Regions from separate parts of the Pseudomonas sp. LBUM1644 genome, predicted to be linked through region 2. Evidence: predicted binding sites of a transcription regulator. Region 2 holds the regulator's gene; each other region holds the start of a gene.
What was found. The regulator FliA, encoded in region 2, starts transcription of late flagellar genes. The targets are predictions, from matches to a motif close to CTAAAGTTTNNNNNNNNNNNGCCGNTAA.
Positions count from the first base shown of each region.

Region 1: the regulator FliA is predicted to act here: its motif matches at 8,006-8,033, upstream of ACA052_RS23815 (flagellar protein MotY).
Region 3: the regulator FliA is predicted to act here: its motif matches at 1,153-1,180, upstream of flgM (flagellar biosynthesis anti-sigma factor FlgM).

Region 1 is NZ_CP166812.1:5,205,022-5,214,601, reverse strand. Features, by position in the region: gene ACA052_RS23870 (efflux RND transporter periplasmic adaptor subunit) at 1-727, opposite strand, end outside; gene ACA052_RS23865 (hypothetical protein) at 1,030-1,287, shown strand; gene ACA052_RS23860 (YkgJ family cysteine cluster protein) at 1,445-2,194, opposite strand; gene ACA052_RS23855 (hypothetical protein) at 2,277-2,603, opposite strand; gene ACA052_RS23850 (GNAT family N-acetyltransferase) at 2,761-3,219, opposite strand; gene ACA052_RS23845 (chemotaxis protein CheV) at 3,247-4,149, opposite strand; gene bfr (bacterioferritin) at 4,332-4,805, opposite strand; gene ACA052_RS23835 (bacterioferritin-associated ferredoxin) at 5,004-5,222, opposite strand; gene ACA052_RS23830 (peroxiredoxin) at 5,514-6,116, shown strand; gene rnt (ribonuclease T) at 6,219-6,896, opposite strand; gene pyrC (dihydroorotase) at 6,893-7,939, opposite strand; gene ACA052_RS23815 (flagellar protein MotY) at 8,099-9,007, shown strand; gene ACA052_RS23810 (argininosuccinate synthase) at 9,137-9,580, shown strand, end outside.
Region 2 is NZ_CP166812.1:4,616,277-4,625,856, reverse strand. Features, by position in the region: gene flhA (flagellar biosynthesis protein FlhA) at 1-2,084, shown strand, start outside; gene flhF (flagellar biosynthesis GTPase FlhF) at 2,096-3,424, shown strand; gene fleN (flagellar synthesis regulator FleN) at 3,541-4,371, shown strand; gene fliA (RNA polymerase sigma factor FliA) at 4,368-5,108, shown strand; gene ACA052_RS21060 (chemotaxis response regulator CheY) at 5,276-5,647, shown strand; gene ACA052_RS21055 (protein phosphatase CheZ) at 5,670-6,458, shown strand; gene ACA052_RS21050 (chemotaxis protein CheA) at 6,506-8,737, shown strand; gene ACA052_RS21045 (protein-glutamate methylesterase/protein-glutamine glutaminase) at 8,787-9,580, shown strand, end outside.
Region 3 is NZ_CP166812.1:4,828,693-4,838,272, forward strand. Features, by position in the region: gene ACA052_RS22050 (chemotaxis protein CheV) at 1-206, opposite strand, end outside; gene flgA (flagellar basal body P-ring formation chaperone FlgA) at 289-1,050, shown strand; gene flgM (flagellar biosynthesis anti-sigma factor FlgM) at 1,217-1,543, shown strand; gene ACA052_RS22065 (flagella synthesis protein FlgN) at 1,592-2,059, shown strand; gene ACA052_RS22070 (flagellar brake protein) at 2,153-2,899, shown strand; gene ACA052_RS22075 (MFS transporter) at 2,964-4,340, opposite strand; gene ACA052_RS22080 (glutamine synthetase family protein) at 4,410-5,651, opposite strand; gene ACA052_RS22085 (sensor histidine kinase) at 5,959-6,651, opposite strand; gene ACA052_RS22090 (response regulator) at 6,648-8,252, opposite strand; gene ACA052_RS22095 (hypothetical protein) at 8,354-8,581, shown strand; rRNA gene rrf (5S ribosomal RNA) at 8,582-8,697, opposite strand; rRNA gene ACA052_RS22105 (23S ribosomal RNA) at 8,857-9,580, opposite strand, start outside.

The DNA.
Region 1 (9,580 bases), 590 kb from region 2:
TGTAAGCCTTGACCTGCGCGTGCTCCGGATCGCTGATCAAGCCTTGCAGGGTCGGCAGCATTTGCTGTGGCAGGGAAAACTCCACGGCAATCGGGTCGATCTGGGTCACGGTGAACAGCCCTTGGGCGTCAGTCATGCGCAGGAAGTTGCCTTCGTCCACCGTGCGAATGCCGACACGACCGGTAACCGGCGAGCGAATCTGCGTGTAGGAGAGTTGCACCTGAGCCGCGTCGATCGAAGCCTGGTTGCCTTGGGCGGTGGCTTTCAGTTGGTTGACCAAGGCTTGTTGCTGATCGTAGGTCTGCTTGGAAACGCCGTCGTCAACGCTCAACAACTTGTAGCGCTTGAGATTGACCAGCGCCACTTGCAGTTGCGCCTGGCTTTCGCCCAATTGAGCCCGGGTCTGGTCGAGGCTGGCGCGGATCGAGCGGTCGTCGATGGTGGCCAGCAGGTCGCCTTTGTTCACTAGTTGGCCTTCCTTGACCAGGATTTTGGTGAGGATGCCGTCGATCTGCGGGCGGACCACGACGCTGTGCAGTGACAACACGGAACCGATGCCGCTGACGTAACGGGGCACGTCTTTTTCGGTGACGCTGACCACCCGCACGGGAATGGCGTTGGAGGTCGCGAGTTTTGTGCTGGCGGGTTTGGTGGCGTACCACAGGCCCAGCGCTGCCAGAACAATCAGAAGGGCTGCGAGCAGGACGGGTTTTTTCTGAATTCGCATGCGAGTGGGGCGCCGGGGCTGGTGGGTCGGGAGTGGGGGCAGGTTTATACCTTCCTTTATAAACCTGTTCGACGGTCAGCAAGGTGACTGCTAACTGACGGCGCTGTCAGTTTGGGTCCGTCCCTTGAAGGAGCTGGCTCGCCAGCGATGGACGTTGACGAAAACGCTGGCTGCCTGAATGTACGCGGTGCCTGGACGTTTTTCGCGAGCATGCTCGCTCCTACAGGATCGCGGGGAGGTATACTGCCGCCTTTCGCGGCTCGCTGACCGGGCCCGACTCTATTGCATCACCCGGAGCTTTCATGACTTCCCCGACACAACCGCCGGTTGCCGACGCCTTGAGCGACGACCAGGCAGACCTGCCAGACAGCGTCGACTCCAGCGCAGACAGCGAAACCTCAACCGCGATCCCGGCGTTCAAGTTCCCGTTCAAACCGGGTGACCTGGCCGCCGCCAAGAACGCCGGCCAGCCGTGGTACAAGAACGGCGCCAAGAATGGCCACACCAAAACCCCGGGTGCCGCGCCGCCGGGTACTCGCCGGTCGATGGGTAAGCGCTGAGTTCCAATGCCTGCGGTGCTCAAACTATCGCCTTCGCGAGCAAGCCCGCTCCCACAGTGGAATCTTCAGTGAACACAGATTGTGTGCACAATGAAGATCTACTGTGGGAGCGGGCTTGCTCGCAAAAGGGGCCAGTAAAGATTGCGCAGACTTTGAATCAAGCCGCCCGTAACGAAATAAACGCATAGTTCAGTGGTACATCAGTCGCCACTCGCGCGCCGGCTGCCCCTACTTGCCCGGCGATATCATCACCCGACACATGAAACAACCACTCACTGGCCAACATCGCCATCGGCTGCTCGGCAACTTGGTCGATCACTGCGGCAAACGCCGTCATGTCCGGCAGATAAGCGGTGAATCCATCGCCCTTCAGCGCTGTAGTCCGAATCCCTAGCAGCGCGCAAATCGCATCCTTTGCCTGGATATCATCGCGATCGGCCTGGCGGGAGCGCTGGATCAAATCGGCAAGTGCCTGATCCACCAACTCACCACCGACAATCAGTTGCGGCCCTTTTTCCCACGACTCGGGCGGACATTCCTTCACTGCCTTATTCAGGGGAATGTGCGGATTGATTTCCATCGGGTAGATGCGACACACCAGCGGCCGGCGTTCGTAAATGCGGCAGAGCTTGTCTTCGTCAAGATTGCGGCAGGGGCCGACGTTGTAGGCGGCAAAGGTGATCGCCACGCAGGCTTCGGCTCCGCCGCTTCGGACCACCACCGATCGGCGTTCGGCGTGTTCGCGTTGCTGCAGGGGCAGGCCCAGGCCGTTGTCGAGGAATCCTTCCACCAACACAATGACCTGGCCACCATCGTTCGCCCATAGGCGGGCTTCGGACAGTGTCAGGGGCACGTGGTGGTCATTGCAGCATTTGCCACACCCTACGCAGGAAAACGTCGTATTCATCGAGCGGTCAGTCGCATCCGAGGGCATACACAGCGACAGAATGCCGCCACAAAGACCGGTATTGAAGCAAGTTATACGCCACTCATTGGGCGTTAGCCGTCGGGCGGATGGAGTCCCATTCGGTGACGTACGCGGTTTTGCTTTTCTTGTTGTAAAGGCACAGTTCGGAGCCTTGCTGGCCTTTCATGTGCTTTTGCGGGTATTGGCCCTGGAGCAGCAGGGCGGTGTAGCCGACCCGGTCATCGAACTGCGCGGCGTTGCCGACCGGTTTGGCGTTCTTCAGGCCACTGGCCTTGGTGCAACTGGCGAGCACGGCTTTATCGAAGGCGGCCCATGCGTCAGGGCTGGAAGCGTGAGCCTGGGTGGCGAGGGCGGTGAGGCAGAGGAAGGTCAGGGTTAAGGTTTTCACGGGGCAGGCATCCTTGGGCTGGTGGTAGCCAAAGTTGCAGTATGCCTCAAGGGATCTGGGTTAGCCGACATCGCCAAGATCGCAGCCTTCGGCAGCGCCTACAAGGGAACGCATTCCAAATGTAGGAGCTGCCGAAGGCTGCGATCTTTTAGCGGTATCAGGAGGGAACCGGTTCCCGGCGAACTACATACATCCCGGCACTTTCATACAGCCGCTGTGCCCGAAGGTTATCTTCCAGCACCTTCAAATCCACAAAACCTTCACGGCGCTGTTTGAACACGTTGAACGTATGCAGCAGCAATGCGCGTCCAAGGCCTTGCCTCTGAGCCCGCGCATGCACCACCAGATTCTTGATGTAGGCGCTGGTCCAGCATTGAGCAACCCCGACGACGCCATCGGCATCCAGTGCAATAAAGCACAGGCCAGGATCGTATTCGGGATCGGATTCAAAGCGCTGCTGCCAGACATTGAGTGCCGGCACGCGGCCGCCACCTTCCTGATAACCCAGTAGCATCAGCTGATGAACCGCGTCGGCGAGGTCGGGACGGTATTCGATCAATTCGATGCCGTTGGGCCACTGGATGGCTGGAACAGCCTCGGCAAGGTTGCGCCGCATCAAAAAGCAAAATGCTTCGGCCAACACTCAATGACCTTGTTCGGCGACGGCCTTGGCCGCTTCGATCAGGCACTTGGTCAGTTCTGGCGAAGAGAACTTCGTCAGCACCGCATTCGCACCGGCAAGACGCGCCTTTTCGCTGTTCATCGCGCTGTCCAGCGAGGTGTGGAGCAACACATACAGATGCGAAAAGTCGGGAGTCTCACGCAGGGTGCGGGTGAAGGCATAGCCGTCCATCTCGGACATTTCGATGTCCGACACGATCAGGTTGATCTGCTGCGCCGTGCCTTGCAGGTCCAGCAGGCAATCGATGGCTTCCTTGGCGCTGCGGGCGGTGTGGCATTGCAGGCCGAGGTTGCGCAGGGTGTGAACCGATTGTTGCAACGCGACCTGGCTGTCATCGACCACCAGTATTCGCGCATTGCCCAGGACTTCGGCGTCTTCCATGCTGAGTTCGGTCGGGGCCATTTCAATCTGTGCCGGGGCGATGCCGTGGATCACTTTTTCGATGTCCAGCACCTGCACCAATGTGCCGTCGACGGACGTCACGCCGGTGATATAGGAGCGCACACCGCCAGAACCGAAGGGCGGCGGGCGGATGTCGGTGGTCAGGCAATGGACGATCTTGCTCACCGCTTGAACGTGCAGGCCTTGTTTGGAGCGGCTGACGTCGGTGACGATCAGGCAGCCACCGTTCGGGTCTTCCAACGGTCGTTCGCCGATGGCGCGGCTCAGGTCGATCACCGACAAAGAGGCACCGCGCAGGGTGGCGATACCTTTGACGTGGGGGTGTGACTCGGGGAGTCTGGTCAGTGGCGGGCAGGGGATGATTTCACTGACTTTCAGCAGGTTGATCGCCATGAGCTTGCCGCTGCGCAAGGTAAACAGCAGAAGCGAAAGTGAGTCTGCGCGGGCTTTGTTGGAAGACATAAAAACCTTCTGTGGAAAAAGGTGGCGGGCGATCAGGGGATCGCCAACAGCTCTCGATGCCGGGTTATCGACTTGATGGGGGCAGGCTTTAGGAATATTCCCCCTGCAGTAGAGACTAAAAAGCCCCGTCTCATTAAAAGAGAGCGGGGCTTTTTATAGTCTCGCGTCTAGCAGGCGTTAACTTACTCTTCGCCCATCTGCGATTGCAGATAATTCTCAAGACCGACTTTATCGATCAGGCCCAGTTGGGTTTCCAGCCAGTCGATATGTTCTTCTTCAGACTCAAGAATGTCTTCAAGCAGTTCGCGGCTACCGAAGTCGCCCACGGTTTCGCAATGCGCGATGGCAACTTTGAGATCGGCGTGGCCGGTACGCTCGATGCGCAGGTCGCATTCGAGCATTTCCTGGGTGTGTTCGCCGATCTGCAGCTTGCCCAGATCCTGGACATTCGGCAGGCCTTCAAGGAACAGGATGCGCTTGATCAGCTTGTCCGCGTGTTTCATCTCGTCGATGGATTCGTGGTACTCGTGCTTGCCGAGCTTGTTCAGGCCCCAATCTTCGTACATGCGCGCATGCAGGAAATATTGATTGATCGCGACCAGCTCATTGGCAAGGATCTTGTTGAGATGCTGGATGACTGTAATGTCGCCTTTCATGATGGGGTCCTGCCCTGTATTAGCTGTCTATAGCGCAGAGTTTGAGCCGCGTAATTAGGAGTGTCAAACCTAAGTTATTGAAACTTAAGTGAAAATTAATCGGAATAAGAATGTTTGTGTTCCGCGTCTAGCGCCTAAGCAATTGATTTTCAGGCATAAAAAAACCGGACAAGTGTCCGGTTCTTTAAAATACGGTAATTAGGCGGCTGTAAATTCAACTGGAAAAGGTATAGAAGCCTGGGCCGATTGCAATTTCGTCAGGGTTTCGCGAACCACTTCCTTGGCAAGGCAGGCACATTTGCCGCATTGACTCGCAACGCCGGTGGCCTGACGGACTTCTTTGTAGCTGCAGCAACCTTCATAGATTGCATCGCGGATTTGACCGTCGGTAACGCCAGTGCAGAGGCAAACATACATAACTGAAAACCGTCGCTGGTTGTGACTCAATTGCGATGGATCTTAATGTTAACGAGAATGATTGTCAAAGTGGTTTCTAAGGCCATTGCGGCATAAAGCCGTGTGACTGACGAACGGTTTTCGTACGAGTGATCCTCGCTGAAATGTAACGGACGCTTTTTTGGACAGGTCAAACACGCAGTGTATGATGGCCGGTCTTTGCGAAACGGGTTCGTGTCACAGGGCTGTCGCCTCAGGGTGGCAGGCTGGTGCGAACCCGGTTCTTCACGTCTTTACACCAGGAGATATCCAATGAGCGTACTCGTAGGCAAACAAGCCCCTGACTTCACCGTCCCGGCCGTACTCGGCAATGGCGAGATCGTAGACAGCTACACCCTGTCCTCGGCCATCAAAGGCAAATACGGCCTGGTGTTCTTCTACCCACTGGACTTCACCTTCGTTTGCCCGTCCGAGCTGATCGCTCTGGACCACCGCATGGCTGACTTCAAGGCACGCAATGTTGAAGTGGTCGCGGTTTCGATCGACTCGCACTTCACCCACAACGCATGGCGCAACACCCCGGTGAACAATGGTGGCATCGGCCAGGTTCAATACACCATGGCTGCCGACATGAAACACGAAATCGCCAAGGCCTACGACGTTGAGTCCGAAGGCGGCGTGGCTTTCCGTGGCGCGTTCCTGATCGACGACAAAGGCGTTGTTCGCTCGCAGATCATCAACGACCTGCCGCTGGGCCGTAACATGGAAGAGCTGATCCGTCTGGTCGACGCGCTGCAATTCCACGAAGAGCACGGCGAAGTTTGCCCTGCCAACTGGAAAAAAGGCGACAAAGGCATGACCGCTTCGACCGAAGGCGTCGCGGCTTACCTGACCGAGAACGCTGGCAAGCTGTAAGCCACGCGTCAGGCATAAAAAAAACCGGCCGCTGAGGCCGGTTTTTTTATGGGCGGAAACTGCAATCCCTGTAGGAGCAAGCTCGCTCCTACATAGACAAAATCAGTCGTTGAAATCTTCCCAGCCACCCATTTGTTTCCAGCGATTGACGATGCCGCAGAACAGTTCGGCCGTCTTCTCGGTGTCGTAGCGAGCCGAGTGGGCTTCACGACCGTCGAAATCGATATCGGCTGCCTGGCAAGCCTTGGCCAGTACGGTTTGGCCGTACGCCAGGCCCGCCAGTGTTGCGGTATCGAAGCTGGAGAATGGATGAAACGGGTTGCGCTTCATGTCCAGGCGCGCGACGGCCGCATTGAGAAAGCCCAGGTCGAAGCTGCTGTTGTGCCCGACCAGAATCGCCCGCTTGCAGCCGTTGGCTTTCAAGGCCTTGCGAATGCCGCGGAAGATATCGGTCAGCGCCGCTTCTTCACTGACCGCCATGCGCAGCGGGTGATCGAGCTTGATCCCGGTGAATTCCAGCGCGGCCGCTTCGATGTTCGCGCCCTCAAAGGGTTCTACACGGAAGAAGTAGGTGTGGTCGGGGTACACAAACCCTTTTTCGTCCATGCCGATGGTGGTTGCGGCAATTTCCAGCAAGGCGTCAGTGGCAGAGTTGAAACCACCGGTTTCAACGTCGACAACGACTGGCAGGTACCCACGGAAGCGAGCGGCCATCGGGTGGCGTGAACCACCTCCACCGCCTTGACCGTCCTGTTCGTCGTCGTAATGGTCTTCACTCACGCGTGTTCCTCCAGCAGGCGCCAGCGCAGTTTTTCACCGGCGCGCAGCGGGATAACGGTCAGCTCGCCAAATGGCAGGCTGGTGGGGGCGGTCCATTCTTCGCGGACCAGGGTAATGCGATCGGTGTTCACCGGCAGGCCATAGAAGCGCGGGCCGTTGAGGCTGGCGAAGGCTTCGAGCTTGTCCAGCGCGTTACGTTGTTCGAAGGCCTCGGCATACATCTCGATCGCCGCATAAGCGGTGTAGCAACCGGCGCAACCGCAAGCGGCTTCCTTGGCGTGCTGCGCGTGAGGCGCCGAGTCGGTACCCAGGAAGAATTTCTCGCTGCCGCTGGTGGCGGCGTCGAGCAGGGCTTCCTGGTGCGTATTGCGCTTGAGAATCGGCAGGCAATAGAAGTGGGGCCGAATACCGCCGACCAGCATGTGGTTGCGGTTGTACAGCAAGTGATGAGCGGTGATGGTCGCGCCGACGTTGGCCGGGGCGGCGTTGACGAACTGCACGGCATCGGCGGTGGTGATGTGTTCAAACACCACTTTGAGGGTCGGAAAACGCTCGACCACACGACGCATGTGTTCATCGATGAAGATTTTTTCGCGGTCGAACACGTCGACATCGCCACGGGTGACTTCACCGTGAATCAACAACGGCATCCCGACTTCGGCCATGGCCTCGATCGCCGGGAAGATCTTGTCGATGCTGGTGACGCCAGAATCCGAATTGGTGGTCGCGCCGGCCGGGTACAACTTGGCGGCGTGAACGAAACCGCTGGCCTTGGCCTCGCGAATTTCTTCAGGCTGGGTGCGGTCGGTCAGGTAAAGCACCATCAGCGGTTCGAAGCGACTGCCGGCCGGGCGTGCAGCGAGAATCCGCTGGCGATAGCCGTCGGCTTCAGCCGCATTGCGCACCGGAGGTACGAGGTTAGGCATGATGATCGCGCGACCAAAGGTGCGCGCGACATCCGCGACGGTATTGGGCAACACGGCACCATCGCGAAGATGAATATGCCAGTCGTCGGGACGCAGCAGGGTCAGGCGGTCGGACATGAGGGGATTCCAGGCGGGTCAAACTGAGGGGAATGCTACCGGAAAAGACTCTTGCAGGCACTCGCTATCAAGTTTTGCAGGAAGCTTCCGATATCCAACAGGTACGCCGTAAACAAGTGTGTGTCGGTCTTTTTGTCGTAGAAGCCAGTGGAGCCTCCCGTGCGCCAGCGTTATTTAGCCTTGCTCAGTGTGTTTGCCAGCCTTCCTGCGATGGCGCTCACTTTCCAGACCCGTCTGGAGAGCATCGAGTGGACGGTCGAAGGTGACCAGTTCGAATGCCGCCTGGCTCAGCCGATCACCGATTTCGGTTCGGGGGAGTTCGTGCGTCGCGCCGGCGAGCAGGCGACGTTCCGTCTGAAGACCTACAACGCGATGATCGGCGGTGGTTCGGCGACCTTGCTGGCGGCCGCCGCGCCGTGGCAGCCAGGGCGCGGCGACATCAACCTGGGGTCCGTGCGAATCGGCAGCGGCAATGTACTGTTCAACAGCTCGCAAGTTCAGGCCGGGCGCTTGATCAGTGGCTTGATGGACGGGCGCAGTCCGGTCATCCGGCATTCCTCGGGCGATGGTCGGGTGTCCGAAGTACGCCTGTTGCCCGTCAAGTTCAGTAAAGCCTTCAATGATTACCAGAGTTGCGTGGCGAAACTGCTGCCGAAAAATTTTGAACAGGTCAAACAGTCCGAGATCGGTTTTCCGGGCGAGGGCATCGAACTGGATCCGCAAGCCAAGTCGCAGCTGCAGGTCATGCTGGAATTCATGAAGGCGGATCCGACGGTCAATCACATCGAGCTTGATGGTCACTCCGACAATAGCGGCAATCGCCTGACCAACCGCGAGTTGTCACGCCGCCGAGCGTTGGCGGTGATGGACTTTTTCAAGGCCAATGGCGTTCAGGAATCGCAGATCACCATGCGCTTCCACGGCGAGCGCTACCCTGTGGCGCCGAACACCAATGCCACCAACCGCGCGAAGAATCGCCGGGTCGCCGTGCGCCTGGAGCGGGTGGCGCCGACCGACAAGGTTGCACCTCAGGTCACGACGCCGGGCAGCAGTTCGGCAACTTCCTGACTTGTTGGTCATCGTCGCGCGTTCGACAGATTCTGTCGCTTCGTCGTCATAAGCTGTCGCGCCTCTGTAAATTATTCTGCATGCCCGGTAGACTCGACGGCTTTCCGTAGAACCCCGTGGAGTGATGGCATGGCGGACGTAAACAAGGTCGTTCTGGCGTATTCCGGCGGCCTGGACACTTCGGTGATCCTCAAGTGGCTGCAGGATACTTATAACTGTGAAGTCGTGACCTTCACCGCTGACCTGGGTCAGGGCGAAGAGGTCGAACCTGCACGCGCCAAGGCTCAGGCCATGGGCGTCAAAGAGATCTACATCGACGACTTGCGCGAAGAATTCGTGCGCGATTTCGTTTTCCCGATGTTCCGCGCCAACACCGTTTATGAAGGCGAGTACCTGCTCGGTACTTCCATCGCTCGTCCGTTGATCGCCAAGCGCCTGATCGAAATCGCCAACGAAACCGGCGCTGACGCCATTTCTCACGGCGCCACCGGCAAAGGCAACGACCAGGTTCGTTTCGAACTCGGCGCGTACGCCTTGAAACCAGGTGTGAAAGTGATCGCTCCGTGGCGCGAA
Region 2 (9,580 bases):
ACTTAAGTCGGGGCAATCTGGGCGTGCCGTTGTTGCTGCTGGTCATGCTGGCGATGATGATGCTGCCGGTGCCGCCGTTCCTGCTTGACGTGTTTTTCACGTTCAACATCGCGTTGTCGATTGTGGTGTTGCTGGTCTGCGTGTACGCCTTGCGGCCGCTGGATTTTGCGGTGTTCCCGACCATTCTGCTGGTGGCGACACTGCTGCGACTGGCGCTGAACGTGGCCTCCACGCGGGTGGTGATGCTCCACGGTCAGGACGGCCATGCTGCCGCCGGCAAGGTGATCCAGGCCTTCGGTGAGGTGGTAATCGGCGGTAACTACGTGGTCGGTATCGTGGTCTTCGCGATTTTGATGATCATCAACTTCGTCGTGGTGACCAAGGGTGCCGGGCGGATTTCCGAGGTGAGCGCGCGTTTCACCCTCGATGCGATGCCCGGCAAACAGATGGCCATCGACGCCGACTTGAACGCCGGCCTGATCGATCAGAACCAGGCCAAGTTGCGCCGGATGGAAGTGGCACAGGAAGCCGAGTTCTACGGTTCCATGGACGGCGCCAGCAAGTTCGTCCGTGGTGATGCCATCGCCGGCCTGTTGATTCTGTTCATCAACCTTATCGGCGGCATGGCGGTTGGTATTTTCCAGCACGGCATGAGCTTCGGCGATGCCGGCAAGGTTTACGCGCTGTTGACCATTGGTGACGGTTTGGTGGCGCAATTGCCATCACTGTTGTTATCCACAGCCGCCGCGATCATGGTGACCCGTGCTTCCGGCTCGGAAGACATGGGCAAGCAAATCAATCGCCAGATGTTCGCCTCGCCTAAAGCGTTGGCGGTGGCGGCCGGTCTGATGGCAGTCATGGGCCTGGTGCCCGGCATGCCGCACTTCTCCTTTCTCAGCATGGCGGCCCTCGCGGCCGGCGGCGCGTACCTGTTCTGGAAAAAGCAGAACGTCGTCAAGGTTCAGGCCCTGCAAGAGGTCAAGCGCCAGCAGGAACTGCTGCCATCGCCAGCCCGCGCCCAGGAAACCAAGGAACTTGGCTGGGACGACGTCACCCCAATCGACATGATTGGCCTGGAAGTGGGCTATCGCCTGATTCCGCTGGTGGACCGCAACCAGGGTGGCCAGCTGCTGGCGCGGATCAAAGGTGTGCGCAAGAAGCTGTCCCAGGACCTGGGCTTCCTGATGCCAACTGTGCATATCCGTGACAACCTTGACTTGGCGCCTAGCGCCTATCGCCTGACCCTGATGGGCGTGATCCTGGCGGAGGCGGAGATTTATCCGGACCGCGAACTGGCGATCAACCCCGGGCAGGTCTACGGTTCGCTCAACGGCATAACCGCCAAAGATCCGGCTTTTGGGCTGGAGGCTGTCTGGATCGAAATCAGCCAGCGCGCGCAGGCGCAATCCCTCGGTTACACCGTGGTCGATGCCAGTACGGTGGTGGCAACCCACTTGAACCAAATTCTGTACAAGCACTCCAGTGAACTGATCGGTCACGAAGAAGTGCAGCAACTCATGCAGTTGCTGGCGAAAAGCTCGCCGAAACTGGCGGAAGAGTTGGTGCCGGGCGTGGTGTCGCTGTCGCAATTGCTCAAGGTCCTGCAAGCACTGTTGGCTGAACAAGTGCCGGTGCGCGACATTCGCAGCATCGCCGAAGCCATCGCCAACAATGCTGCCAAGAGTCAAGATACTGCCGCATTGGTCGCCGCCGTACGCGTCGGCGTATCCCGTGCAATCGTCCAAAGCATTGTAGGGACTGAGTCCGAGCTGCCAGTTATCACCTTGGAGCCAAGGTTGGAACAAATATTGCTCAATAGTCTGCAGAAGGCAGGACAAGGCTCGGAAGAGGGCGTTCTGCTGGAGCCAAGCATGGCTGAGAAACTGCAGCGCTCGTTGATCGAAGCGGCGCAGCGTCAGGAAATGCAAGGTCAACCGGTGATTCTGCTGGTAGCCGGTCCGGTTCGCGCGATGTTGTCGCGATTCGGCCGACTGGCAGTCCCGGGTTTGCATGTGTTGGCTTACCAGGAAATTCCTGACAACAAGCAAGTGACCATCGTTGCGACAGTAGGGCCCAACGGCTGAGGTAGTGGTTTATGCAAGTTAAGCGTTTTTTCGCCGCCGATATGCGTCAGGCCATGAAACTGGTTCGTGATGAGCTGGGCGCTGATGCCGCCATTATTGGCAACCGCCGGATCGCCGGTGGTGTCGAGCTGACGGCCGCTCTGGATTACAAACTGTCGGCGTTGGCCCCGCGTGTTCCGAACATGGAACTCGAGGATGAGCTGCGCAAGACCCAGTCGCGGATCGTGACCGCCCAGGCCGAGCTGAGCCTGCGTGGCGATGGCGAGAGCGACAAGAGCACCAACCGCCAGTTGTTCGCCGGTCTGCCGCTGACCGCCGCCGAGCCGCTGATCGAACCGACCTACGCCGAACCCCGTCGTGCTGCGCCGACCCCTGCGCCGACCTCGACGGGCGTTGATCCCCGGGCGTTCGACTCGATGCGTTTCGAACTCAACAGCCTGCGCGAGCTGATGGAAGTTCAGCTGGGCTCCCTGGCCTGGAATCAGCTGCAAGGCAGCCGTCCGGCCCAGGCCAATCTCTGGCGTCGCCTGCAACGCATCGGCCTGTCCGGGCCGTTGTCGCGCGATCTGCTGGCGATGATTACCGACATTGAAGAACCCCGCCAGGCCTGGCGCATGTTGCTGGCGCACCTGGCGCGGATGATCTCCACTCCGGAAGTCGAGCCTCTGGAGGAGGGCGGAGTCATTGCCATGGTCGGCCCTGCCGGCATGGGCAAGACCACCACCCTGGCCAAGCTCGCGGCCCGTTACGTGCTCAAGTACGGCGCGCAAAACATCGCGCTGGTGAGCATGGACAGCTACCGTATCGGTGCCCAGGAGCAGCTCAAGACCCTCGGCCGTATTCTCAATGTGTCGGTGACCCACGTCGATCCGGGCCAGTCATTGGTTCAGGCACTGGATCCCTTGCTGCGCAAGCGCGTGGTGCTGATCGATACCGCCGGCCTGCAAGCCAGCGATCCAGCCCTGCGCATGCAGCTCGAGAGCCTGGCCGGGCGTGGTATACGATCGAAAAATTATCTGGTCCTGGCAACCACCAGCCAGAAACAGGTTCTAACGGCCGCTTATCACAGTTACAAGCGCTGCGGGCTCGCTGGCTGCATCCTGACTAAACTGGATGAAACGGCAAGCCTGGGCGAAGTGTTGAGCCTGGCCATCAGTCATGACTTGCCGGTGGCGTACCTGACCGATGGCCCGCGGATTCCGGATGATTTGCATCTGCCGCGCCGTCATCAGTTGGTCAGTCGCGCCGTCAGCGTGCAAATGCAGGAAGAACCCAGCGAAGAAGCCATGGCTGACATGTTCGCTGATATTTACCACAGCCCGACCAAGCAGGTTGGCTGAGGTATTAATGAACAGTTTTTGTACCTACATCGATGGTCTGCCATGCATTGTTCCGTTTGTGAACGCGCAGCCAGTAATGTGGCCTCCGTCTATGCAAGACAAGGTAAAGAAATAACATGGGCAGCATGCATCCCGTACAGGTGATCGCGGTGACCGGCGGCAAAGGTGGCGTCGGCAAGACTAACGTGTCAGTGAATTTGTCACTGGCCCTGGCTGAGCTCGGCCGTCGCGTCATGCTGTTGGACGCCGACCTGGGGCTGGCAAATGTCGACGTCCTGCTGGGACTGACACCCAAACGTACCCTGGCCGACGTGATCGAAGGCCGCTGCGAGCTGCGCGACGTTCTGTTGCAGGGCCCTGGCGGCATCCGCATCGTCCCGGCAGCGTCCGGCACCCAGAGCATGGTTCATCTGAGCCCGGCTCAACACGCCGGCCTGATCCAGGCATTCAGCGATATCGGCGACAACCTCGACGTGCTGGTGATCGACACCGCTGCGGGCATTGGTGACTCGGTGGTCAGTTTCGTCCGCGCCGCCCAGGAAGTCCTGCTGGTGGTGTGCGATGAACCGACCTCGATCACAGACGCCTACGCCCTGATCAAACTGCTTAACCGCGATTACGGCATGAACCGCTTCCGCGTCCTGGCCAACATGGCCCAGAGCCCGCAGGAAGGTCGCAACCTGTTCGCCAAGTTGACCAAGGTCACGGATCGCTTCCTCGACGTCGCCCTACAATACGTCGGTGCGGTGCCGTACGACGAAAGCGTGCGCAAGGCCGTGCAAAAGCAACGTGCCGTGTATGAAGCCTTTCCGCGTTCCAAGTGCTCGCTGGCCTTCAAGGCGATTGCACAGAAGGTCGATACCTGGCCGCTGCCTGCCAACCCGCGTGGGCACCTGGAGTTTTTCGTCGAGCGCCTCGTGCAACAAACGGCAGGACCGGTTCTATGACAGCCAGCGGTTACAACCTCTACAAGAAGTCGGCACGTGACGCGCAGTACGAGCTGATCGAGCGTTACGCGCCACTGGTTAAACGCATTGCCTATCACTTGCTGGCGCGTCTGCCGGCCAGTGTCCAGGTCGAAGACCTGATCCAGGCCGGGATGATCGGTCTGCTGGAAGTGTCGACCAAATACGACGCCAGCAAAGGCGCGAGTTTCGAGACGTACGCGGGCATTCGAATCCGCGGCGCCATGCTCGATGAAGTCCGCAAGGGGGACTGGGCGCCACGTTCGGTCCACCGCAATACCCGGATGGTCAGCGACGCCATTCGCTCGATTGAAGCTAAAACCGGTCGTGACGCTAAAGATCACGAGGTTGCGGCCGAACTCCAATTGAGTCTCGACGATTATTACGGGATTTTGAACGACACCCTGGGCAGCCGTTTATTCAGTTTCGACGATCTGTTGCAGGACGGCGAACACGAAGGGCTGCACGAGGATGGCGCGAGTGCTCATCTCGAGCCGTCACGCGATCTGGAAGATGAACGCTTCCAGGCAGCGCTGGCGGACGCGATTGCCAATTTGCCGGAGCGTGAGCGACTGGTGTTGGCGCTGTACTACGACGAAGAGCTGAATCTCAAGGAAATCGGTGAAGTCCTGGGGGTCAGCGAATCTCGGGTCAGCCAGTTACACAGCCAGTGCGCGGCCCGTTTGCGGGGGCGTTTGGGGGAGTGGCGAGCGCGCTGAAGGCAGTGTGGGGACACTGCGAACGTGGCTGGTGTGGTGTTGAACTGCGCCGGTCTCGATCTGTTGTGCTCCAGACAGTCATTGAGTGCTTTGCCGGATTGATTGAAATGGCGCGTCCAGGTGCTGGGCGCGTTTAAGACTGCTTGGAGGTCGAATTGGACAAGAACATGAAAATCCTCATCGTTGATGACTTCTCAACGATGCGGCGGATCATAAAAAACCTGTTGCGTGACCTTGGGTTCACCAACACGGTCGAGGCCGACGATGGCACTACTGCCATTCCGGTTCTCAACAGCGGGAGCATCGACTTTCTGGTAACGGACTGGAACATGCCTGGCATGACCGGTATCGACCTGCTGCGCCACGTGCGCGCCGATGAAAAGCTCAAGCACCTGCCGGTGCTGATGGTGACCGCTGAAGCCAAGCGCGAGCAGATCATCGAAGCGGCCCAGGCCGGTGTAAACGGCTATGTGGTCAAACCCTTCACGGCCCAGGCGTTGAAAGAAAAAATCGAGAAGATTTTCGAACGCATCGGTTGATGGACTGCGCCACGGGGGAGCTATGGAGCATAAAGAATCTTCACAGGGCGATTTTGAATCGACCCTGAAAAAACACGCCGTCGAACTGGTCGCGAGCCTTGAAAAAGGCAGGTTCGGCGATGCGGTGCAACTGATCCATGAGCTCAATCAGACCCGTGACCGTGGCCTGTACCAGGAAGTGGGCAAGCTCACCCGTGAGCTGCATAGCGCGATCGTCAATTTCCAGATTGACCCGAACATGCCGCAAGCCGAGGAAGTGTCACAGATCACCGACGCCACCGAGCGCCTGGGGTATGTGGTCAAGCTGACCGAGGCGGCGGCCAACCGCACCATGGATCTGGTGGAAAACTCCACGCCGCTGGTCAACAGCCTGAGCGAAGAAGCCCAGGCCTTGAGCGCGGACTGGGGTCGGTTCATGCGTCGCGAAGTCGGAGCCGAAGAGTTCCGCGAGCTGGCCCGTCGCGTCGACGGTTTCCTGACGCGCAGCAGTGAAGACAACCGCGCCGTGTCGAGCAACCTCAACGACATTCTGCTGGCCCAGGATTACCAGGACCTCACCGGTCAGGTGATCAAGCGTGTGACCCAATTGGTCACCGAAGTTGAAAGCAACCTGCTCAAGCTCGTGCTGATGGCCAGTCAGGTGGACCGCTTTGCGGGCATCGAACATGACCGTGATGCGATGCTTGCAGAAAAAGATCCGCAAAAACATCTCTCTCAGGGTGAAGGTCCGCAGATTCATGCCGATAAAAGAGAAGACGTTGTGTCCGGTCAGGACGATGTGGACGATTTGCTATCCAGCCTAGGGTTTTAGAATTTTAGGTATTTTAGGTTTTTAAACCTGTTAGGAGCACCCCATACATGAGCTTCGGCGCCGATGAAGAGATCCTTCAGGATTTCCTGGTTGAGGCCGGCGAGATTCTAGAGCAACTGTCCGAACAGCTGGTCGAGCTTGAAAGCCGACCGGATGATGCGGACTTGCTCAATGCAATTTTTCGCGGTTTTCACACTGTAAAAGGGGGCGCCGGCTTCCTCCAGCTCAACGAGCTGGTGGAGTGCTGTCACATCGCCGAGAACGTGTTCGACATCCTGCGCAAGGGTGAGCGTCGCGTCGACTCGGAACTGATGGACGTGGTTCTCGAAGCGCTGGACGCGGTGAACAGCATGTTTACCGAAGTCCGTGAACGCAGCCCGATCACGGCCGCGACACCTGAATTGCTCGCTGCCCTGGCCCGTCTGGCCGAGCCGCAAACCGCTGATGAGTCGGCCCCGGTTGCCGAAGTGTTCGAAGCGCCGGCGGCTGAAGGCGAATCGGGCGACATCACTGATAACGAATTCGAACAACTGCTGGACTCGCTGAATGCCGTCAAGGCTCAGGCCGAGGCCCCGGCTCCGCTGCCCGCGGGCAATGCAGCAACCAGCGACGAAATTACCGATGCCGAGTTTGAGTCACTGCTCGATCAGTTGCACGGCAAAGGCCAGTTCGCCGTCGACGCGGTAGCCGCGCCTGCGGCCCCGGCTGCCCCGAAAGCGCCAGGCGACAGTTCCGACATTACCGACGACGAGTTTGAAGCACTGCTTGATCAGCTGCATGGCAAGGGTAACTTTGCTGTCGAAGCGCTGGAATCGGCGATTGCCTCGGTACCGACCCCGGCTGCGCCAAAGGCAGCAGCGGCCGGCGGCGATCTGATCTCGGATCACGAGTTCGAATCGCTGCTCGACGAATTGCACGGCAAAGGCAAGTTCACTGAAGTCGGTACCGGCTCTGCGTCTTCTTCGGTAGCCGCGCCAGTCGCCAAAGCGCCGGCACCCGTCGCCAAAGCGCCCGCGCCAAAAGCCGAGGCACCGAAGCCTGCTGCCGCTGCTGCACCGGCGCCTGCCCGTGCACCCGCTGCGCCGCCTGCGGAAAAGCCAGCCAGCGAAGCCGAGACCACCGTGCGGGTCGACACCGCGCGTCTCGACGAAATCATGAACATGGTCGGCGAATTGGTGCTGGTGCGTAACCGCCTGGTCCGCCTCGGTGCCAACAGCGCCGATGAAGCCATGTCCAAGGCCGTATCCAACCTCGACGTGGTCACGGCCGACCTGCAAACCGCGGTCATGAAGACCCGGATGCAACCGATCAAGAAGGTCTTCGGGCGCTTCCCGCGCCTGGTTCGCGACCTGGCTCGCCAGCTCAAGAAAGAGATCAACCTGGAGCTGGTCGGCGAAGAAACCGACCTCGACAAGAACCTCGTCGAGGCCCTGGCCGACCCGCTGGTCCACTTGGTGCGCAACGCGGTCGACCACGGCATCGAGTCGCCGGAAGAACGCGAAGCGTCGGGCAAGTCCCGCGGCGGCAAGGTGATCCTGGCGGCTGAACAGGAAGGCGACCATATCCTGCTGTCGATCTCCGATGACGGCAAAGGCATGGACCCGAACGTCCTGCGTTCCATTGCCGTTAAACGCGGAGTGATGGACAAGGACGCGGCCGATCGCTTGAGCGACACCGAGTGCTACAACCTGATTTTCGCGCCAGGGTTCTCGACCAAAACCGAGATTTCCGACGTGTCGGGTCGTGGCGTGGGCATGGACGTGGTGAAAACCAAGATTTCCCAGCTCAACGGCTCGATCAACATCTACTCGGCCAAGGGCCAGGGCTCGAAAATCGTCATCAAGGTCCCGTTGACCCTGGCGATCATGCCGACGCTGATGGTCATGCTCGGCAACCAGGCGTTCGCGTTCCCGCTGGTGAACGTCAACGAGATCTTCCACCTCGACCTGTCGCGCACCAACGTGGTGGACGGCCAGGAAGTGGTGATCGTGCGGGACAAGGCGCTGCCACTGTTCTACCTCAAGCGCTGGCTGGTCAGCTCCGCCGCTCACGAAGAGCAGCGCGAAGGCCATGTGGTGATCCTTTCGGTGGGCACCCAGCGGATCGGCTTCGTCGTCGATCAGCTGGTTGGCCAGGAAGAAGTGGTCATCAAGCCTTTGGGCAAAATGCTCCAGGGAACCCCGGGCATGTCCGGCGCCACCATCACCGGTGACGGCCGTATTGCGCTGATTCTCGATGTTCCGAGCATGCTCAAGCGTTACGCCGCACGGCGTATTTGATTCTGGTGGGGCGGGGCGACTGAGCCTCGCTCTGTCTAACGGAGTGTTTATGGCAGTCAAAGTCCTGGTGGTGGATGATTCGGGGTTTTTCCGCCGCCGCGTCTCGGAAATTCTTTCAGCGGATCCGAATATCCAGGTCGTCGGCACGGCGACCAACGGAAAAGAGGCGATCGATCAGGCCCTGGCCCTCAAGCCCGACGTGATCACCATGGACTACGAGATGCCCATGATGGACGGCATCACGGCCGTGCGGCATATCATGCAGCGCTGCCCGACGCCGGTTTTGATGTTCTCGTCGCTGACCCACGAAGGCGCCCGGGTCACCCTGGATGCGCTGGACGCCGGTGCAGTGGATTTCCTGCCGAAGAATTTCGAAGACATCTCGCGCAATCCCGAGAAGGTCAAGCAACTGCTGTGCGAGAAGATTCTGAGCATCTCGCGCAGTAACCGTCGTGCCAATGCCTACAGTGCTCCGGTACCGGTCGCCGCGCCTGCACCGACACCGCCGCCTTCGAGCATTGGCAGCTACGGCAGCAGTGCACCGGCACGTCCGGCTCCGACACCGATTCCGGCCCCGGCGCGTACGTACGCACCGGCCTCCTCGGGTCCGTCGTCGCCTGCGCCGAAACGCAAGGCCTACAAGCTGGTTGCCATCGGCACGTCCACCGGTGGCCCGGTTGCGCTGCAGCGGGTCCTGACCCAGTTGCCGGCCAACTTCCCCGCGCCGATCGTCTTGATCCAACACATGCCGGCCGCCTTCACCAAGGCCTTCGCCGAGCGCCTGGACAAACTCTGCCGCATTCACGTCAAGGAAGCCGAGGATGGTGACATCCTGCGTCCGGG
Region 3 (9,580 bases), 210 kb from region 2:
GTCGCCCCCCGGATGTTTGCCACACCGCACACGACAGGACTGGACTTGGGCATCAGGGTCAGCTTGGGGCATTGCAGCACCTCGCGAACCTTGAACACATTGATCCCGTAGAGCTGCTGGCCGTCGAGACGGAACAACAACAGCTCAAGGCGATTCTGCCCCACCAGTTGCGTGCGCTGGTTTACCGCATCCATTACCCCAGCCATGCACAGACTCCTACACCAACGCTTAAGTGTGTTGCGACGCACCTTCATCACTAAACGGCACGGCGCTTGCTTTTTAACTCTTATGAACACAGAACCGACATTTTTTCGACGCCTGACATCAAACTTGCGCAAAGTGCTTTGCGCGATGTCGGCCGTTTGCCTGTTCAACGCTGGCAGCCCTGCCCTTGCTGACGCGGTTACCTTGCCTGACATGCTTATCGGCGTCACTCAGGGCTTTCTTGAATTCACCGTAGAGGACTATCTGGCTACGAGTCAAACGGAAGGCCGTTACGAAATCGAAGTCAACCAGCTTGATCCGCGTCTGCGCATGCCCATGTGCGACAAGGAATTGACAGCCACCCTCGAGAGTCCGGCCAAGCCACTGGGTCGGGTTACGGTCAAGGTTCGCTGCGAGGGGGCGTCACCCTGGACGGTCTTCGTACCCGCTCAAGTGCGCCTGTTTCGCGACATTGTGACCACCACCCGCCCCCTGCGCCGCGCCGGCATTATCGAACCTCAAGACGTGGCGCTGCGCGAGCGCGACATCAGCCTGATCAGCCAGGGCTACCTGACGTCGGTCGACCAGGCGATCGGGCAAAAATTGACCCGACCAATGGTCGCCGACCAAGTCATTACCTTGGTGCACATGGAACAGGCGGAAGTGATCAGCAAGGGTGACCAAGTGGTGATTACCGCGCGCAGTGGTACGCTCAGCGTGCGCATGCCGGGGGAAGCATTGTCCAACGGCGGTTTGCGTGAACAGATCCGGGTGAAAAACCTCAACTCCCAACGGGTGATCAAGGCGCAAGTCATCGCGCCGGGTCAGGTGGAAGTGGCCATGTAGGGCTTTCTGTTGGTGTGGATGTGGCGAACAGACCGACTGTTCCCTAAACTGTGCCCCATGCAGGGCAAGCGTTGACGCGCGCAAGCTCATTGATAATTGGGCCTAAAGTTTTTCCGGGTATGGCCGAAAACATGGCAAGCGTCCAAATACCCAGAGGTTTTTTATCATGGTCATCGATTTCAGCCGGTTGAACAGCTCCTCGTCACTTACCGGTGGTACACGTACCAGCGCTGCCAAGGACACTGCCGAAGCCGGCAAATCCGCGCCGCTGACTACCCCGGCCGAACAGGCCAGTACCGTCAAGAGCGGGGAATCGGTACATTTCAGCGATGAGGCTCAACAGTTGCAGAAGGTCACTGACAAGCTGCGCGATCAGCCTGCCGTCGACAACGCCCGCGTGGCCGAGTTGAAAGCAGCGATTGCCGATGGCAGCTATAAAGTCGACAGCAACCGTGTAGCCAGCAAACTGCTCAACTTCGAAGCCCAGCGCTAGGCCAAGGCCGGCGCCAGGCTTTTGGACGCTTAAAACCCAAGGCCAGCCATGCACGACACTAATTTACTGCAACTGATCACCGACGACTTTGCTCCAGCGCAACAATTGCTGGCGTTGCTGCAGACCGAGTCACTCGCGCTGCACGGTCGGGAGATGCAACTGCTAGAAGAAATTCTGGCGCAGAAACAGGCATTGATCATCTTGCTCGAGCAGCATGGCCGCAAGCGCAGTGAAATTCTCGCCAGCCTGAGTCTGCCTGCCAATCGCAATGGACTGGAGCAACTCGCCAGCCATTCGAGCATCGGTGACCAGCTGCTGGAGCAGAGCGACGTGCTCACGCAACTTTTGGCCCAGTGCCAAGCCATCAACGTCAACAATGGCCAATCGATCCTGGTACAGCAGGCCGCCACGGCCAATCAGCTGAAAATCCTCACCGGCGGCGAACCGCCAGCGCTTTACGACGCCCGTGGATCAACCTCCAAGCTTGCCATGCCACGCCCGCTCAGTCAGGCTTAAGTCCATCCGATGAGCTTGCCCTATCAAGACGCGTCACATGCTGGCAATATGATGGCCAGCCGCAGTCATATTTTGTGTGGAGATTGATGAACCGTGTCTAATGCCTTAACCGCGGAAGATACTCCGCAGCCACCCAAGGTGCTCGCGACGCCCATGGAAATCGCTGGCAACCTGCGGCAGCTGCAGGAAAGCCATGACCCGCTGATCATCACGTTCCACGAGCGCAACCAGCGCTTCCAGACTTATCTGGTAGACGTCGACCGTGAAAACAACATGATTGCCCTGGATGAAATGGTGCCCCGCGACGGCGAGCGCTATTTGCTGGCCGGCGAATCGTTCCGGATTGAAGGGTTTCATGACGGTGTGCGCATTGCCTGGGAAAGCAACGCGCCACTGAGCATCGACGAGTCCAATAACACCCGCTGCTATCGGGGCCCTCTGCCCGACGAAGTCGTCTACCACCAGCGTCGCAATGCCTTCCGGGCTGCGTTGAAGCTTGCGCAACTGGTCGATGTCGAGATCGGTGGTGAGAAACTCAAGTCACCTATCGGCGGCAAGCTGCTGGACATTTCCGCGACCGGTTGCAAGTTGCGCTTCGAAGGTGACATCACTGGCCGCCTGCAACTGGGTCAGGTCTACGACCGCTTCATGGCCTCCTTGCCTTTTGGCAACATGACGGCGCCGGTCGAATTGCGGTACTTGCACTTCGAAGAAAAAATCTCCACGACGTTTGCCGGCGTACGCTTTCACAACATGAGCGGGCTGGTACAGCGTCAGGTCGAGCGCTTCGTCTATCAGCTTCAGCGCGAAGCACGGCGCTTTGACAAAGACGACATGTAATAAAATCCTTCAATGAAAACGGGCAGTCCCTTACGGTGACTGCCCGTTTTTTTATGCCCTGGATTCAGGGCCTCGCCTCGGTAAAGCTTTGCTCGCGCCCCGCGTCAGGGTCTTTCGGATCCGAATCGGCGTCGGGCTCTGACTCGGGTCCCGACTCAGGCTCAGGCTCGGGGTTGATCGGGTTCTGCATCTGATCGTGTACCACTTGCTCGTCGACACGCGGGTCAAGGCACGCCACCAGCGGCGAACTCGACATACTGTCCGGCATGGCCACGTGATGCAGCGGTGCGTCGTCGACCTGATGCAGGTTGGTGACCGCTTTCGGGCGGATCCGCCACACCAGCACCAACGCGAAAAAACTGAAGAACGCATACAGCATATGACTGCCGAACAGCTTCATCAGCACCCCGGCCACCAACGGCCCGATACTGGCGCCGACGCCGTAGGTCACCAGCAGCATTGCGGTCAGGGACACGCGACGATCGCCTTCGACGTGGTCATTGGAGAAGGCCACCGCCAGCGGATACAGGCAGAACATGACCAGCGAACACACAAACCCGGCGATGAACAATATCTCCAGTGACACCTGTTGCATGATTGCCAACGGCAACGCAGCCACGGCCAGGACGGTCGCAAAACAGCGAATCAACAACGCCCGATCATAACGGTCGGACAGCCAGCCCAACGGCCACTGCACCATCAGCCCGGCGAAAACGCAGCTACCCATGAACAGACCGACCTGCTCCGTGGATAACCCTTGCTGAGAGGCATAAAGCGGCGCCAGACCGTAAAAAGAACCAATGATCAGCCCTGCCCCCAGCACCGTGCTCAACGACTGCGGCACGCGCTTGATGAAGAACCGCGGCTCCATCGGCGCGGGATGCAGCGGTGCCGGGTGAATCCGGCGAGTCAGGGCCACCGGCACCAGGCACAGCGCGAAGCACAACGCGACCAGCATCAACAGTTCCAGGCCCAGCGCCGGGTGCATGACCAAAATCAGCTGACCCAGCACCAGCCCCAGGTACGAGGCGATCATATAGCCGCTGAACACCGCCCCGCGCTGTGAGGCTTCGGCCTGCTCATTGAGCCAGCTTTCGATGACCATGTACTGGCACATCATGCCGAGGCCGACGATGACCCGCAGGAATATCCAGGCCGGCAGCCAGTCGATCAGGCCGTGACCAAGCACCGCTGCACCGACAATCCCCGCGCAGGCCGAGTAGGCTCGAATATGCCCGACCCGGGCAATCAAACGGTGACCGATCTTGCCGCCCAGGACGAGACCGAAATAGTTCGCCGCCATCAGCGCGCCGACCCACAGGCTGTCGACGTGATCAGCCGCCAGGCGCAAGCCCAGGTAAGTACTCAGCAAGCCAGAGCCGATCAACATCATCAGCGAGGCAAAATAAAGCGCTCGAAAAGGTTTCCAGATTTGGCGCATCGGCGTTCCGAGCGGCTCCTTGCAGTGAGAAACGGACTAATCAAACGATAGCCCGAAGACGAAGGTTCGTCAGGCCTGGGCGGCGAGGACACGTCGCTCCCAGGGAGTAATTTCATCGAAGAAACTGGTCAACTCCATGGTCTTCGAAGCGACGTAGCCTTCGATGAACTCCTTGCCGAACAGTTCCTTCGCCAATTGGCTACGTTTCAGACGCTCAAGGGCGGCATGCAAGGTACACGGCAATGAAAGATTGTCCGGCACTTCGAATTCACCCTGGATCGGCTCGCTCGGCTCCAGTTCGTTGACGATGCCATACAACCCGGCTGCCAGGCTCGCTGCAATCGCCAGATACGGGTTGGCATCGGCGCCCGGCAAACGGTTTTCGACCCGACGAGCGGCCGGCGAACTGGCGGGAATGCGCAACCCGGCGGCGCGATTATCGTGGGACCAACAGGCATTGTTCGGTGAGGCGAACGGATGGCACAGACGCTGATAGGAGTTCACGTTCGGCGCGAAGAGGGCGGTGAAGTCCGCCATGCCAGCCTGCAGGCCACCGATGAAGTGACGGAAGGTCGCGGTCGGCTGGCCGTCCTCGTCGCTGAACACGTTACGGCCGGTGCCGATGTCGACGATGCTCTGGTGAATATGCATCGAACTGCCCGGTGTATGTGCCAGCGGCTTGGCCATGCACACCACCGTCAATCCGTGCTTGAGTGCGACTTCTTTCAGCAGGTGTTTGAACAGGAACGTCTGGTCGGCCAACAGCAACGGATCGCCGTGCAACAGGTTGATCTCGAACTGGCTGACACCCATCTCGTGCATGAACGTGTCGCGTGGCAAACCCAGTGCGGACATGCATTCATACACTTCACTGAAGAACGGCCGCAAACCGTTGTTGGAACTGACGCTGAATGCCGAATGACCTTCCTCGCGGCGACCATCCAGACCGACCGGTGGCACGAACGGTTGAGTCGGGTCGGTATTGGGCGCAAAGATGAAGAATTCGAGCTCGGTTGCCACCACGGGTGACAGACCGAGCGTGGCATAACGGGCGATCACGGCCTTGAGTTGGCCGCGTGTCGAAAGACGAGAGCTCTCACCGGTCAATTCATCTGCATCGCAAATGGCGAAAGCTCGTGACTGCTCGCTCCAGGGCAAGCGATGGATTTGCGCTGGATCGGGGACGAGGGCGAGATCGCCATCATCACTCCCGTAAAAGCGCGCTGGCGGATATCCGCCCATGATGCATTGCAGCAGCACACCCCGCGCCATCTGCAAGCGCCGCCCTTCGAGGAACCCCTCGGCGGTCATCACCTTGCCCCGGGGTACTCCATTCAAATCCGGCGTGACGCATTCGATCTCATTGATGCCCGTCAATCGCTGCGCGAGTGAGCCCTGGCCGTCGGTAGTCATGACGCAATCCTTGTTGTTGTACGAGCCGCGAACGGCGACGCGTACAAAATAGGCTCCGCGTGTTCGGAATATCAAGCACCCCACACAAAGAATTCACGCCCCCCCCCTGTAGGAGCTGCCGCAGGCTGCGATCTTTTGACGTTGCTTTTTAAAAACAAGATCAAAAGATCGCAGCCTGCGGCAGCTCCTATAGGGGAAGTGTTCGTCAGGGGAGGTAGAGGCTGAATTTTCCGCCGCCCAAAGAGCCGCCATTGCTGATTTCGGTGCGTCCGCCCACACCATTACGCTGATGCAGCGCGGCAATCCGCCCGGCGAAGTACAAGCCCAGCCCGGTACTGCCCGTGCTGTGGTTGATGCCCTGCACGTAATCAGCCTGACGCTCGATCATCTCGGGCGAATAACCCTCGCCATCATCGTTGATGGTCAAGACCAACTGCCCGGCCTCGTCACTGACGGTAATCAGCAGCGCGTGGCGGGCGTAACGGATGGCATTGTTGATGCTGTTGCCCAGCACCGAGGCGACCAGTTCCCGGTCGAAAAAGCCCAGGGGGCTCAACGGGTCCACTTCATAGGTTGCGATGATCCCGCGGCTGGCAAAGACCTCTTGATGGGAGGCCAGTTGCGCTTCGATGAAATCGTCCAGCTCGTGGTAAGCCGGCTGCAACGGCATCTGGTTGACGCCCAGTTTGTACAAGCCCAGTAACTGCACCAGCATGCCATTGAGATGAGCGAACTCGTACTCGATGACGCCCTGCTCGGGACTGTGGTGCTCAGGATCGGGTAAACGTGCCAGCCACTGGCTGTGGGCCTGCATCAGCATGGCCAGCGAGTTCTTCATGTCGTGCACGGTGGAGGCAATCACCGTCGAAAAATCCAATGCGGGGTTGTCCTGGCTCATCCACCGAACGCCTTGATTTTCAGTTTTTGGTAGCGCGGATAACGCGCGTCGGTGTCGGGCATCATGCCGACCAGTTTCAGGCAAGCCCTACATTCTTCCATTTCGGCCGAAGGCACACGGGTGTCAGTGCCATGGAGCAGCGACTGCGCCATGTTGAGCGCGATGCTGATGTTTTTCGGCTGCATCGCCAGGGCTTTGCGAAATACCGCGCGGGCCTCCGGCAAGTTACCGGACTTGTACACCCGTACGCCTTGACGGTTGAGGTCGGCGGCCATGTTGCTGGAACTGAGAATCGCCGGGTCATCGGTCAATTTGGCGATCCCTTGCATCACCACAGGATCGTCACCATAAATTTCCGCACAGCTTTTCAACATAGACGCTCCAGCGCTCGCCTGGCCGAGCATTTGCAACTGCTTGGCCACCAACAGCGCCGCTTCGGGGCTCATGAATTGCTCCATGCCATCGAGGCGCATCATCGCCTGTTCGGTGAGCTTTTCGGCGGTTTCAGCATCGTTGAGCAGCAGACTGGTGGCTTTCATCAGCCGCGCACGGATCTGCAAACCTGGATCGCTCGGATTCTCCTTGGCCACCATACTGAGGGTCGTGTTGATTTCCAGTCGCGTGCGGGTATCCAGACCTTTATCGCTGCCCTTGCTGATTAACGCGTGAGCCAGGCCCAAGTTGCTTTCGGCGTCCTTGAAACGTGACTGCGCGCCCTGCGATACGGCTTGGCGATAAGCCTTGGAGGCGGTTTCGAAATCTTCGTTGGACATCGCCAGTTTGCCCAGCAGCGCTTGCCGGCGAACCGCCAGCGGCGACAGGCGAATCGCCTCTTCCAACACTTTTTGGGCGGCCTTGGTGTCCCCCTCGACGACCAGCACGTCGGCCATACCGTCGTACAGCGCCGGCATCATCGGAAACACTTTAAGGGCTTTTTCGTAAATGCCTTTGGCCTGACTGACCTGGCCGCGCTTGAACAGCAACTTGCCCAATCCGGCAAACGCCCACGGCAAAGGGCGGTCAGCAATAATGCTGTCGTACAGACGCTCCAGTGCTTCGTTCTGATTCAAGTCGCGCAACGCGTCCGCGCGATAACGCAGGCACAGCGGTGAATATCGGATGTCTTTCTTGCACAACTCGATGCAGGCGTTGAGCACCTCGAGTGGCTTGCCCCGATCGAGTGCTTGCAGGATAGGCTTGAGCAGGTTCTTGCGTTGCTCCAGCCGATCCAGGCGCTGGGCCAGGCCGGATCGGTTGAAGGGTTTCGTCAGGTAGGCATCAGGTTCGTGCTCCAGGGCGCTGAGCACCATGGCCTGGCTCGTCTCGGCGGTGACCATGACGAATACGGCCTCGTGGCTGATGAGCTTTTCGATCATCAGGTCTTCGAGTACCTGCTGGCCGTTCTTCTTGCCATCCCCCAGGTGAAAATCCTGCAGGATAAAATCGTAAGACTTTTGCGAGCACATGCGCAGCGCCTGCTCACCGGTATCCGCGGTATCGACGTCCTTGATGCCCAACTCCCGGAGCATGGACCTGACGGAACTGCGGAAATCCGAGAAATCGTCGACGATCAGAAAGCTCTTTTGGTGATACGACAGCATCGAAGATTTCCAGGCAAATTAAGTAGAAGACCATGACCGTTCGGGTTATCGGCCAGAAGTACCATTCCCTTGAGAACTCCTGCTACGCAAGCACCCTCTAAATGTGCGAAATCCTCCAGATGTTCCACTTCGCGCTGCGCCCTGGCGGCTTCCTGTTCCTTGAGAGGTCCGAAAGTGCTGACGCTTGTCACGAGCTGTTTGCCCCGGTGGATAAACGCAACCGGATCTTCCGCGCCAAGACCGGCACCGCCGCTCCGGCGCAGGCAAACTTTCCTGCGGGCAAAACAAAACCCCTACCTGCATACGCAGATAGGGGTTTCGGAATTTAATCTTGACGATGACCTACTCTCACATGGGGAAACCCCACACTACCATCGGCGATGCATCGTTTCACTGCTGAGTTCGGGATGGGATCAGGTGGTTCCAATGCTCTATGGTCGTCAAGAAATTCGGTAGCCAGGTCGTTCTCCTTGCGGATCACGCTCCAGCGAATGGGTATGTGATAGATCTTGGTGCTTTGTGAGTATCTCGAACTTTCGGTTCGTTTCGTCTTCACACACCGCAATCTGGCCTCTTTCGAGTTCACAAATTGCTTGGGTGTTATATGGTCAAGCCTCACGGGCAATTAGTATTGGTTAGCTCAACGCCTCACAGCGCTTACACACCCAACCTATCAACGTCGTAGTCTTCGACGGCCCTTCAGGGGACTCAAGGTCCCAGTGAGATCTCATCTTGAGGCTAGTTTCCCGCTTAGATGCTTTCAGCGGTTATCTATTCCGAACATAGCTACCCGGCAATGCCACTGGCGTGACAACCGGAACACCAGAGGTTCGTCCACTCCGGTCCTCTCGTACTAGGAGCAGCCCCTCTCAAATCTCAAACGTCCACGGCAGATAGGGACCGAACTGTCTCACGACGTTCTAAACCCAGCTCGCGTACCACTTTAAATGGCGAACAGCCATACCCTTGGGACCGGCTTCAGCCCCAGGATGTGATGAGCCGACATCGAGGTGCCAAACACCGCCGTCGATATGAACTCTTGGGCGGTATCAGCCTGTTATCCCCGGAGTACCTTTTATCCGTTGAGCGATGGCCCTTCCATACAGAACCACCGGATCACTAAGACCTACTTTCGTACCTGCTCGACGTGTCTGTCTCGCAGTCAAGCGCGCTTTTGCCTTTATACTCTACGACCGATTTCCGACCGGTCTGAGCGCACCTTCGTACTCCTCCGTTACTCTTTAGGAGGAGACCGCCCCAGTCAAACTACCCACCATACACTGTCCTCGATCCGGATAACGGACCTGAGTTAGAACCTCAAAGTTGCC